DNA from 4 places in the Isoptericola hypogeus genome. Region 1 is predicted to be linked to each of the others. Evidence: predicted binding sites of a transcription regulator. Region 1 holds the regulator's gene; each other region holds the start of a gene.
What was found. The regulator LexA, encoded in region 1, represses DNA repair genes until DNA is damaged. The targets are predictions, from matches to a motif close to TCGAACANNTGTTCGA.
Positions count from the first base shown of each region.

Region 2: the regulator LexA is predicted to act here: its motif matches at 1,322-1,337, upstream of ABD254_RS01825 (HNH endonuclease signature motif containing protein).
Region 3: the regulator LexA is predicted to act here: its motif matches at 1,450-1,465, upstream of ABD254_RS04135 (HNH endonuclease signature motif containing protein).
Region 4: the regulator LexA is predicted to act here: its motif matches at 1,879-1,894, upstream of ABD254_RS09220 (HNH endonuclease signature motif containing protein).

Region 1 covers NZ_BAAAPM010000006.1:13,950-17,134, forward strand. Annotated here, with positions in the region: gene ABD254_RS15270 (ATP-dependent DNA helicase) at 1-53, shown strand, start outside; gene ABD254_RS15275 (L-lactate dehydrogenase) at 63-1,067, shown strand; gene lexA (transcriptional repressor LexA) at 1,094-1,852, opposite strand; gene ABD254_RS15285 (LysM peptidoglycan-binding domain-containing protein) at 2,156-2,485, shown strand; gene nrdR (transcriptional regulator NrdR) at 2,605-3,180, shown strand.
Region 2 covers NZ_BAAAPM010000002.1:318,917-322,101, reverse strand. Annotated here, with positions in the region: gene ABD254_RS01825 (HNH endonuclease signature motif containing protein) at 1-1,230, opposite strand, end outside; gene ABD254_RS01820 (dTDP-4-dehydrorhamnose 3,5-epimerase family protein) at 1,586-2,200, opposite strand; gene rfbD (dTDP-4-dehydrorhamnose reductase) at 2,363-3,185, shown strand, end outside.
Region 3 covers NZ_BAAAPM010000003.1:407,998-411,182, forward strand. Annotated here, with positions in the region: gene ABD254_RS04120 (GNAT family N-acetyltransferase) at 1-326, opposite strand, end outside; gene ABD254_RS04125 (VOC family protein) at 532-915, shown strand; gene ABD254_RS04130 (YnfA family protein) at 1,017-1,352, shown strand; gene ABD254_RS04135 (HNH endonuclease signature motif containing protein) at 1,485-3,104, shown strand; gene ABD254_RS04140 (hypothetical protein) at 3,131-3,185, shown strand, end outside.
Region 4 covers NZ_BAAAPM010000003.1:1,543,497-1,546,681, forward strand. Annotated here, with positions in the region: gene ABD254_RS09220 (HNH endonuclease signature motif containing protein) at 37-1,845, opposite strand; gene ABD254_RS09225 (DapH/DapD/GlmU-related protein) at 2,239-2,817, shown strand; gene idi (isopentenyl-diphosphate Delta-isomerase) at 2,835-3,185, opposite strand, start outside.

The sequences.
Region 1 (3,185 bases):
CGACCACCGACAGCGACCTCGTCCGCGCTGCGCTGCGCCGCCTCGACACTTAGCCTGGAACCGTGCCCGCACCCACCCCCGAAAACACGTCTGGATCCGGTCGCGACGCGCGTGGTGCCCGCACCACGACGAAGCTCGCGATCGTCGGGGCGGGCGCCGTCGGCGCGACGCTCGCGTACGCGGCGCTCGCCCGCGGCGCCGCCCGGACGGTGGCCCTCATGGACGTCAACCGCGCCAAGGTCGAGGCCGAGGTGCTCGACCTTCGGCACGGCGGGATGTTCATCCCCCAGGCGGAGATCGAGGGCTCCGACGACGTGGAGGTCTGCCGTGGGGCGGACGTCGTCGCCGTCACGGCCGGGGCGAAGCAGGAGCCCGGGCAGTCCCGCCTCGACCTCGCGGAGGCGACGGTCGCGCTGACCCGCAAGATCCTGCCGGGCCTGGTCGAGGTCGCCCCGGACGCCGTGTTCCTCATGGTGACGAACCCCGTCGACGTGGTCACGTATGCCGCACAGCAGGTCAGCGGCCTGCCCCACGAGCGCGTGCTCGGCAGCGGCACCGTGCTCGACTCCTCGCGGCTGCGGGACTCCGTCGCGCGGCACTGCGGGGTCGCGGTCGGCAACGTGCACGCCAACATCGCGGGGGAGCACGGCGACTCGGAGATCGTGCTCTGGAGCTCGGCCACCATCGCCGGCGTGCCGCTGCTCGACTGGCGTCCGTTCCGGGGGCACGAGCCGCTGGACGCCGCGGCTCGGGAGCGCATCGCGAGCGACGTCGTGACCTCGGCCTACCGCGTGATCGCGGGCAAGGGTGCGACGAACTACGCGGTGGGCCTGGCCGCGACGCGCATCATCGAGGCGATCCTCAACGACGAGCACCGCGTGATGTCCGTGTCGTCACGGCTCGACGGGTTCTACGGGATCAGCGACGTCTGCCTGTCCGTGCCCTCGCTCGTCGACCGTCGGGGCGTCGCGGAGACCATCGACACGCCGTTGTCGGACGACGAGGTCGCAGGCCTGCGCGCGTCGGCCCGGAGCATGCGCGAGGTGCAGGCCCGCCTCGGCATCTGAGGCGGCCCGCACGGCCCCGCGCGCCGTCAGAGGCTGCGCAGCACCGCCACGACGCGACCGAGCACCTGGGCCGCGTCGCCCTCGATCGGGCTGTACGCGCTGTTCTGGGGCAGCAGCCAGACGTGCCCGTCCGCCTGCTTGAAGGTCTTCACCGTCGCCTCGCCGTCGATCATCGCGGCCACGACCTCGCCGTTCTCCGCGACCGGCTGGCGGCGCACGACCACCCAGTCCCCGTCGCAGATCGCGGCGTCGATCATCGAGTCGCCGGCCACCTTCAGCAGGAAGAGCTCGCCGTCGCCGACCACCTGCCGGGGGAGGGGAAACACGTCCTCCACGACCTGCTCGGCCAGGATCGGTCCGCCCGCGGCGATGCGGCCCACGAGCGGCACGTACAGGGGAGGCGGCGCCTCTCCGTCGGCCGGGAGCCCCGGTGCACCCTTCGTGAGGGAGGACGCGCCGCCGTAGTCCGCCGGTCCGGCGCCCGTGCCCGGCGCATCCGGGTCGACGACCTCGATGGCACGCGGCCGGTTCGGGTCGCGACGCAGGTAGCCCTTGCGCTCGAGCGTGGTGAGCTGGTGCTTGACCGACGACGGGCTCGCGAGCCCGACGGCCTCGCCGATCTCGCGCATCGTCGGCGGATACCCGCGGGTGTCCACGGAGACGCGGATGGTCTCCAGCACCCGCCGCTGGCGCGGCGTCAGGCGATCGGCGCCCGGCGCGAGCTCGCTCACCGAGGCCAGGGCGGGGCCCGTCGCCCCGGCCGCCTCGTCCCGTCCGCTCGTCATGACGTTCTCCCGTCCTCCGACGTCGCGGCCCGCCCCGACGGGCCCTGAAATCCGACAAACCTTCCATCGCGCTGGAACCACTCTAGGTCAGATCGCCCCGCGCATCAAACATCTGTTCGACAAACGCTCGACCGTGTCGCACTCCTGTGCTACACCTTGGTACAGGCGTTCGACGAACGGGTGTTCGACATCGACGAATCGACTCGGACGGATCGACGCCGACGGCTCGACACAGGAACCTTCGACACGGCGTGGCCGCCCGACGGGCGATGGCCGCACCGACGCGACGAGAGGACCACCATCATGGCCAGCACCGTCTCCGCCCCCGGGCCCCTCGGCCTCGGCGGCCTCCGGCTCACCCGGCGCGGGCGAGCCGTGGTCGTCCTCGTCGCCGTCCTGGTCGCCGCTGCGGCCGGGCTCGTCGGTCAGCGCGCCGTCGCCGGCACGCCTGGCGGCCCCCTGGAGGTCCGGCTGCACACCGTGGCGCCGGGAGAGTCGCTGTGGGAGTACGCGCGGGGTCTCGCGAGCACCGACGAGGACGTGCGCGACGTCGTGGTGGACCTCCAGGAGCTGAACGAGCTCGAGTCGGCAGACCTCCAGGTGGGGCAGGTGGTGCTGCTGCCGCAGGAGTGAGACGTCGGGAAGGTCCGCTCGGGGCCCCGCCGCAGGGCGGCGTGTTGCGCAGGGCGCGGGTCGCCGCCTACGTTGTCGGCAGCCGGGCGCCGGTCCGGCACCGAGCCCAGGAGTACCCGATGCACTGCCCGTTCTGCAGACACGCGGACTCGCGCGTCGTCGACTCCCGGACGTCCGACGACGGCACCACCATCCGCCGTCGTCGACAGTGCCCGTCGTGCCAGCGGCGCTTCACCACGATCGAGACGGCGAGCCTCTCGGTCGTCAAGCGGTCCGGTGCGACCGAGCCCTTCAGCCGGGACAAGATCGTCTCCGGCGTGCGGAAGGCCTGTCAGGGTCGCCCGGTGAGCGCCGACGACCTTGCCCTGCTCGCACAGAAGGTGGAGGAGACGCTCCGGGGGACCGGCAGCCCCGAGATCGACGCGTACGAGGTGGGCCTGGCGATCCTCGGTCCGCTGCGCGAGCTCGACGAGGTGGCGTACCTCCGGTTCGCGAGCGTCTATCAGGACTTCGAGTCGCTGGAGGACTTCGAGAGTGCCATCACGTCGCTGCGGGCCGAGCGGGTCGAGCGCGAGGCGCGCGCCGCAGGGGCGGGCGAGGGCGACGGCGCGGGAGGTCCCGACGAGGCCGGTGCCCGCGAGGTGCGTGACCAGGGCGGAGAGGTCCGGGACACGCCAGCGCCGACGCGACGGTGAGACGT
Region 2 (3,185 bases), on a different contig from region 1:
CGGGCCGTGCCCGGCGAGCTCCGCCGGATGGTCGCTGTGATCGAGCAGGCTCAGCACCGGGACGGTGACCTGCACCCGCGGAGTGATCCGGCGGGCGAGCTGCGCCAGGTCCGGCACACGGCCGCCGGCCAAGCGCCCCGCCGACGAGCCCTCACCCCCGGCCGATGCGACGACACCGCCCGTGCCGGGCGTACCACGACCACCGGGCGCCCTCCTGCCGGGCTCGCTCCTGCCGGGCTCGTTGCCGGGCAGGCCGGGGCCAGGTTCGCGCGCGTTGGGCGGGTGGACACGGTCGGCGGGCGGGGCGTCGGTCGGTGGCGGGTCGGCTGGTTGGGCCTCGGACGGTGATGGGTCGGGCTGATCGTCCCGACCGGCGAGCAGAAGCGCGCTGAGCGTGTCCGCTCGCAGCTGGGTCAAGGTCCTCGGGTCCCCGGTGTCGCGCGCGGTGCGGGCGGTCTTGGTCAACCGGTCGTAGGCGGCGTGCGCCTGCGCGGCGGGCAGGTAGGCGGTCAGCCACGCCATGCCGTCCGCGGCGGGGTCCACGTGCACCGCACGCTTGTCGGCCGCCCGCTCGTGCCGCACGACCAGCGGCACCGGGTGGGCGCGGTCCCGCGCCCGCCGCGCGCACGTGCGGAACTGCGCCAACGTCGTCGTGGGGGCCGCGGGCAGCGCCGCGGTCTGCACCGCCGCGCGCACCGCCGCCGGGTCTACACCATCCACGAGGTCCGGGTGGTCTGAAGCGTCGGGGTCGGGGAGCTCGTCCAGCACGTCGCCCAGCACGATCGCGTGCGCCAGGGAGAACCGGCCCGCGCACAACCCGACCAGCGTCGCCGCCCCCGAGCGGGCCAGGACGCGCGCGGTGTCGACGAGATGTCCCGCCCGTGGCTCGCCCACCCGCAACGCCGTCGCCAGGTCCGCGGTGAATGCTCGCTCGGCCAGCTCGCGGCGGCGCACGGTAGACGCCCGCCCGACCTGCAGGTCCGCCTCGTCCAGCAGCCGGTCCTCGCACTCGGCCGCCGCCCGGCGCGCCCGTTCGATCGCGAGCAGCTTGCGCCCCTCCAGCGCGTCGATCAACGCCTGCAACCGGACCACGTCGCCGATCGCCGCCGCGACGTAGTGCACCGACGCGCCCACCGGCGCCGCTACCCGGTCCTCGATCTGCGCCTCCGACACCGGGGACAGCATCCCGGGCTCGAGCGCCAGCGGCGCACCGAGCTGCGCGCCAGACACCCCGTCGTCCGCCGATCCGGCCGTCGATACGGGCTTCGGAACAGACTCGCGCGCGCCAGCGAAGTCTCTCTGACCCCACCGATGCGCGCCGTCGAACATGTGTGCGATTTTACCGTTTGACGTGCCTGAACACCAGAGGTCAGGGCAGATGTGGACGATGATGCCGCTCCGGTCGGCGATCGGAACAGGATGCAGGGACCTGGCCTGTCCCGGCGGCCGGGCACGCCGTCCTCGGTGACCGGCCCGTCCGACAGATGCCGTCATGACCGTGGCGATGACGAGTGGCCGCTGGTACCCGAGCAGGTCGTGGCGGCCGGGAGCCCGGCCGCCGTCGTCCGTCGGACCTGAGCGCCGCTCAGGCCAGCGTGCGCAGGTACGCCTCGACGGCGTCGTAGGTGGGCAGCAGGCCCTGCTGCTCGGCCTCGGCCAGCGACGGCGCGGCGGTGTCCTTGTCGGACAGCAGCGGGGTCAGGGGCGACCCGTCGCGGGCGGTGGTGGGCCAGTCGATGCCGACGGTGGGGTCGAGGGGGTGGATGCCGTGCTCGCCGCCGGGGTTGTAACCGGTGGAGCACAGGTACAGGACGGTGGAGTCGTCCTCCAGGGACATGAACGCGTGCCCGAGGCCCTCGCCGAGGTAGATGGCGCGGCGGTCGACGTCGTCGAGCAGGACGGAGTCCCACGTGCCGAACGTGGGGGAGCCGACGCGGATGTCGACGACGACGTCCAGGACCGCGCCCTTGGCGCAGGTGACGTACTTGGCCTGGCCGGGCGGGACGTCGGCGAAGTGGATGCCGCGCAGCACGCCGGCGGCGGAGACGGAGCAGTTCGCCTGCTGCAGGTCGAGCGGGTGGCCGACGGCCTCGGCGAACGCGCCTGCCTTGAACCACTCGAGGAAGACGCCGCGGGGGTCGCCGAACTGCTTCGGGGTGATCTCGTAGGCGCCGGGCACGGCCAGCTCGCGGTACTGCACGCTCGTTCCTCCTGGATGACGACGGATGACGACGGGGCGCGACCGCCCGGGCAGGGCTGCCACGGTGGGCCCTAGGATCCTACGGTGACCACCCCCGGACCCACCTCGGCCCCCGCCCGGACCCCGGCCTCGGCGCCCCCTTCCCGCGTCCACGCCGGCGACCTGCGCTGGCTCGTCGTCGGGGCCGGCGGCATGCTCGCCCACGACCTGCTCGACGTGCTCGCCCAGCGCGGGGCGCGCGTCGTCGCCGCCCGGCGTGCGGACCTCGACGTCACGGACCCGGTGGCCACGGCCGCCGTCGTGCGCGACTTCGACGTGGTGGTGAACTGCGCAGCCTGGACCGCGGTGGACGACGCGGAGTCGCACGAGGCGCAGGCGTTCGCCGTCAACGCCACGGGAGCGGGCCTGCTCGCCCGCGCGGCATCGGCCGCGGGCGCACGGCTCGTGCAGGTGTCGACCGACTACGTCTTCGACGGCGGCGCGACCTCGCCGTACACGGAGGGGGCACCGCTCGGGCCCGTGTCGGCCTACGGGCGGACGAAGGCGGCGGGGGAGTGGGCCGTGCGCGCCGAGGCGCCCGACCACCTGATCGTGCGCACCGCCTGGCTGTACGGGGCGCACGGCGGCTGCTTCCCGAGGACGATGGCGCGCCTGGCCGCCGAGCGCGACGAGCTGACCGTCGTCGACGACCAGGTCGGCCAGCCGACGTGGACGCGCGACCTCGCCGACCTGATCGTGCGGCTGGTCGAGGCGCAGGCGCCGGCCGGCACCTACCACGGCACGTCGTCTGGGCAGACGTCCTGGTTCGGGTTCACCCGCCGCATCGTCGAGGGGCTGGGGGCGAAGGCCCGCGTGGCGCCCACGACGAGCGACGCGTTCGTGCGCCCCGCGCCCCGGCCCGCGTACTCCGTGCTCGGGCACGACGCCCTGCGGGCGGCCGGCGTCGAGGAGATCGGCGACTGGGCCGAGCGCTGGGACGCCGCCG
Region 3 (3,185 bases), on a different contig from region 1:
ATCAGCACCCGCGACGCCCCGGTGCCGCGCACGTCGGGGTGGCAGACCACGCGGCCGATGCGCTGCACGTCGCCGTCGTCGAGCACGCGAGCGGTGCCGACGACGCGCCCGCCGTCGTCGCCGTCGAGCAGCACGACGTGCCGGGCGCGCGGCTCCAGGTCGCGGCCGTCCAGGTCGGGGTACGCGCACTCCTGCTCGACGACGAAGACGTCCTGCCGCAAGCGCCAGGCCTCGTACGCCGTGCGCGCGTCGAGCTCGTCGATCGCCGCGACCCGGATCGCCCATCGACCGCCCGGCGACTCCCGACCGTCGTGCTGCCCTGCCATCGTTCCTCCGCCCATAGCTTGTCGCGAGCCCGTCGCCCGGGCCGCAGTCGCCACACCCTAAGCCGCGCGTGCGCCGGACCGGTCCGGCGCTCGCCCCGTGGCGCGGCCCGGCGGCCGATGAGATCCGCTCTCCCCAGGCGTCCTCATCCCAGGCCCGCCGACGCACCGGCGCCGGTCGCCGGCCGCACCCGAGGGAGGGAACACCATGCCGTCAGCCCGATTCACCGGAGTCCAGACCGTCGCGATCCCCGTGCAGGACCAGGATGCCGCGCTCGCCTTCTACACCTCGACCCTGGGGCTCGAGGTCCGCTTCGACGCCGAGCTGCAGGCCGGGTTCCGCTGGATCGACGTCGCCGCGCCCCATGCGCCGACGTCGCTCGCCCTCGTCCGCGCCGGGAACGGGCTGTCCGCCGGGATCGACACCGGGATCCGGCTGACGACTCCCGACGCCTCCGCGGCCCACACCGCGCTCACCGAGGCCGGGGCCGACGTCGGCGAGCTGCTCCTGTGGGAGACGGCGCCGCCGATGTTCTCGTTCCGCGACCCGGACGGCAACACGCTGTACGTCACCGAGGTCCCGCCGGGGTAGCCGGCCCGCCCGGGAGCCGGCCCGCGCGCCGGGCCGGTTCGGCGCGCCGGGCCGGCTCGGCGGGCTCGCGTCGACGTCGCCCGTCACGGGAAACTCGGCGCATGACCGTTCTGCGCTCGATCCTCCTGTTCGCCGCCGCGGCACTGTTCGAGATCGGCGGGGCGTGGCTCGTGTGGCAAGGAGTGCGCGAGCACAAGGGGTGGGTCTGGGTCGGCGCGGGCGTGATCGCCCTGGGTCTGTACGGTTTCTTCGCCACCCTCCAGCCCGATGCCCATTTCGGCCGGATCCTCGCCGCCTACGGCGGCGTCTTCGTCGCGGGTTCCCTCGTCTGGGGCATGGTCGCGGACGGGTTCCGGCCCGACCGCTGGGACATCCTCGGGGCCCTGCTCTGCCTCGCCGGGGTCGCCGTGATCATGTACGCGCCACGGTCGGTCTGACCTGCGTCACCGCACTCCCGCATCGCCAGCCGCCACCCCACGCCGCTGGTGGCCGCTCTCGCGGCTCCCGGTGCCCGGCATTTCTCCCCACCGGATATAGAACTGGTGTTCGAATTCCGGTAGGCTTGGGTCATGACGACGACGCATCCCGACCCCGCCGCCATGGCCGGCGCGCCGGGCTGGGATGTGTCCGCGCTGCGCCGGGAGGCGGCCCGGCTCGCGGCACTGCCGCGCACCCGGGAGCCCACGATCGGGGAGGTCCTGGCCGACGAGGCCCGCGCGACCCTGGCCGACGAGCGGGAGCCATTCGACCCCGGGCACGACGAGGCGCCGGTCGTGGTCGAGACAGCAGAGAACCCTGCCGGCAGATCTGGCCGCACGCCGAGCATCCGCGACCTGGACGCGGTCCTGGCAGAGATCACGACGCTGGAGTCGCGGGTCGCCGTGCTGCACGGGCGCCGCACGGAGCTGATCGCGCAGGCGGGCCGGCTGGCCGAGGTCCTGGAGGCGGACCTGCTCGACGACACCGACCCGATCGCCCGGGTCGCGCCGTCCTCGCGCCGGCGCGAGCTGGCCCACCGCGCCGTGGTCGCGGACCTGGCGACCGCCCTGCACGTCGGTGAGACGGCGGCCGAGACCCTGACCGAGCACGCCCAGACCCTCACCACCCGCGCACCGGCCACGCTCGCCGCCCTGCACGCCGGGGAGCTGTCCTGGGCACACGCCACCCAGATCGCCAAGCACGTCGCGGACCTGTCCCCCACCGAGGCGCGCGAGGTCGAGCGCATCGTGCTGGCCGGCGGGACCGACTGCACCGCCCCCCAGCTCGGGGACCGGGCCCGCAAGATCCGCGAGCTGTTCCACCCCGTACCCCTGGACGTGCGGCACGCCGACGCCGCCACCCACCGCGCCGTATGGCTCGACCGCGGACGCGACGGCATGGCCTGGCTCACCGCACATCTACCCGCACCCCTCGCGCACGCCGCCTACGACCGCCTCACCCGCACCGCCGACCTGCTCCGCGACACCAACACCGCGGGACCGGTCGATCCGATCGACGCACGCACGCCCGACCAGCGTCGCGCCGACGTCCTCGCCGCACTGCTCCTCGACGACGGCACCCTCGACCTCACCGCCACGACCAACCACGACGCCACGACCGACGACGGGGCGACCGGCCACGACGCGGCGACCGGGCAACGACACCGGGCCGGGACTCACCGCCCGGTGAGCGACCGGCCCGCCGAGCCAGGTGAGCCAGACGGGCCAGATGAGCAGCCGCACGGCCCGGGCCGGCAGACCGACCATCCCGACGATCCACCCATCGACCCGTTGCTCGAGCTGCTGTGCCGACAGCGGCACCTCGCCACCCTCGCCCGCTCCGTGCGGCCACGCCTGAACATCACCGTGCCCGTGCTGACCCTCCTCGGACAGTCCGAGACCCCCGGCACCCTCGACGGACACGTCCCGATCGACCCGCAGACCGCGCGCCTGCTCGCCGCGCTCGCGCCCTCCTTCCGCCGCATCCTCACCGACCCCGAGACCGGCACCGTGCTGTCCGCCGGACGCGCCACCTACACCGTGCCCGCCGACCTCAAAGCCCTGCTCGAACAACGCGACCTCACCTGCCGCTTCCCCGGCTGCCGGCGGCCCGCGCACCGCACCGACCTCGACCACACCATCGCCTGGGCCGACGGCGGCACCACCGCAGCCGACAACCTGGCCCACCTCTGCCGTCGACAATACGCATGACCCTACGCACGGTTTAGAATCGGGGCATGACCAGCCGCGATACGCAGACCATCGACCTCGCCCGCGACGACGTCCAGCTCG
Region 4 (3,185 bases), on a different contig from region 1:
CGGCCGACCCCCGGGACCCTGGTGGGACTCGCCCGCTCAGAAGGGCGGGGCGTCGTCCCGGTCGACGCCCGTGTCAGCGGGCCGGCCGGCCAGCTCCAGAGAGTCCGCGGCGGAGCTGTCGACGGGCTCGTCGGTCGGGTCGACGTCCATGTCCGTGGCCAGGTCCGCGCTCAGGTCCGTACTCGGCAGGGTGCTCAGGTCCGTACTCGGCTCGGTGCTCAGACTCATGCTCGGGTCGGGTGGTGTCTCGTCGGCCAGGTACCGGGCCTCGACGGCCCATGCGTCCAGCCGGCCGAGGACCTGCTCCGCGACCCCGGGCGTGGTCAGATGCGTCCGACCCCGCGGCGAGGTCCACGCCAGCACCCCGTCGGCGAGCTGCTCGACCTGCCAGCGCGACTCGTGCTTCAGCGTGTGGTGCCGGCGGCACAGATGGGCCAGATTCGTGGCGTCCGTGGTGCCGCCGTCGGCCCATGCGATGGTGTGGTCGACGTCGCACCGGCGCGCCGGGATGCGGCAGCCCGGGAACCGGCACGTGACGTCCCGCTGGGTGAGGAACGCCCGCAGGTCCGCTGGCACGACGTACGTGCGCCGTTCCAGAGTGAGCATCGCCCCCGTGACCGGGTCCGTCAGCACGCGCCGCAGCGTCGGCGCACCCGCCGCGAGCAGGCGCGCTGTCTCGGCGTCGATGGGCACGACACCGTCCAGCGTCGCCGAGCCTTCGCCCACCCCCGTGAGGGTGGTGATCGGCACCGTCACGTGCAGCACCGGCTTGATGCTGCGCGCCAGGACTTCCAACGGGTCCGGCACGTCCACCGGCTCGGGTGGCTCCACCGGCTCGACTGCCGTCGATCGTTCCCGCGGTCCTGGCGGTCCGGGTGGTTCGCCGGTACCGGGCGGTACGGGTGGCCGGGGCTGTTCACGGCGTTCACCCGTGCCCGGCTCGCGACCCCGAGCGTCGGTCGATCTGCGAACCGTCGGGCCCTCGCCTGTCGAGCCGTCGCCTGTCGAACCGTCATCGGCGGGCCCGCCGCCGGACGAGCCGCTGCCGGTCGAGCCCTTCGCTCCGTTCTTCGCTGCGTCGTCGTCGAGCAGCAGCGCGGTCAGGGTGGCGGCGCGCAGCTGACCCACCCCGCGGGGATCCCCCGCGGCCTTCGCTCTCGCCGCGGTCCGAGTAACCCGGTCGTAGGCGGCACGGGCAGCGGCCGTGGGCAGCAGCGCCGTCAACCACGTCATGCCGTCCTTGTCGTCGTCCAGCCACACGTTCGCCTTCAACCTCGCGGCCTCGCACCGCAGCTCCGCCGGCACCGGGTGCAGAACGTCGCGCACCTTCTCGGCCAGGGCACCGAACTTCGCCGCGGTCAGCTCCGGCGCGCGCCCCAGCACCACCCGCTCCACGTCCGCAACCGCGGTGGCGGGCAGGTCCGCCACCACACCGGCCAACTTCGCCGCGTGCTGATACGAGATGTCCCCCTGACACAACAGGCCCAACGTGCCGGTCGCCTTGCTGGCGAGGACCTCGGCGTCCTCCAGCAGGCTCTGCGCCGCCTGCTCACCGACTCCGAGGCTGCAGGAGACCTCCGCGATCAGCGCCCGGTGCGCCACTGACGACCGGCGCACCAACGACGCCGACGCGATGCGATCCACCCCGAGGTCCAGCATCGTCCCCAGATCGGCGTCCGCGGCCTCCACGACCCCTGCGAGCGCGATCGTGCGCCGCCCCGCCGCCGCATTCATCAGCGCTTGCTCCGCCACGGCCGCCTCCAGCGCAGCATCCAGCACGAGCTGCGCCCCGCTCCCATGAGGTTCGGGGCCGTCCGCTGCGACGCTGCCCGGCTGATCCGCCATGACAACACCCAACCACGGGCCACCGACACCCACTCGAACACCTGTACGAACACGTGGGTGTGCCTGCCGGTCGACTGAGCCGTCGGCGAACACCGGTGGAAAACCCCTTGGCACCTCCGGCGACCGGGCGTAGCGTCGTCGGCACATGAGAAGGGAGGTGATCCGACGCAGTGAAGACTCTTCGGACCCATGAGGTGGTCGCGCGCTAGTCGCGCGCGCCCTTGAGCGTTTCGCGCTGCCGGACCCGATGACGAGGTCGTCGAGCCCGGCCGGCGCGCGGGACGGGTAGCGAGTTCCTCGCGACCACCGGAGCCCGCGGGTGCCGTGCCGTCGTCCAGCACGGTAGGAGGTCAGGCCTCCAGCCCGCGGGCTTCCTGCTGCCAGAATCGCCGGATGACCAGCGACCGCCTCATGCCCATCCACGAGCCCGCGGAGCCGGCGTCCGCCGAACGGGACCTCGGCCCCGAGTTCACCGCGATGTCGACGCGGGTCCTGGAGGTCACCGCACTCACGTCGCGGCTCAACGTCCTGCCGTTCGAGGACGAGGCGGGCAAGGCGGCGCTGTTCGAGCAGATCCTCGGGCGCCCGCTCCCGCCCGGGGTGACGATCTACCCCCCGTTCTTCACGGACCACGGGCTGCGCCTGGAGCTGGGCGAGCGGGTGTTCGTCAACCAGAACTGCACCTTCCTCGACTACGCCGGCATCCGGCTCGGCGCGGGCACGATGGTCGGCCCGCGGACCACGTTCATCACGATGAGCCATCCGGTCGACCCGAACGAGCGACGCCTGTACCTCACCGGCGGGCCCATCGACGTCGCCGAGAACGTGTGGATCGGCGCCGGAGCGACGATCCTGCCGGGCGTGAGCATCGGGCGCGACGCGGTCGTCGCCGCGGGCGCCGTCGTCGCCGACGACGTCCCGGCGAGGAGTCTCGTCGCCGGCCCCAAGGCCACCGTGATCCGACGCTGGTAGTCGCGCCGACGCCGCCCTCAGCCGCCCGGCTTGAAGTCCAGCCCTGCGGCGTGGAACGCCCGCAGCTGCTCCACCATCCAGGGGCTGAAGGCCCACGGCGCGGCGTGGACGGCGGCGATGACGTCGTCGGGCGGCGCCCACGCCAGCTCGGCGACCTCGTCGGGGTTCGGCGCGACCTCGCCAGCGACCCGCGCCACGTAGACGGGGCAGATCTCGTGCTCGACGACGCCGGACGCGTCGACGGCGCGGTACCGGAAGTCGGGCAGCGCGAGCTCGACGTCGGCCACGTCCAGCCCGAGCTCGCCGCGGGCGTGGCGGTGCAGCGCCTCCTCCGCGGACTCCTCCCACCGCACGTGGCCGCAGAACGA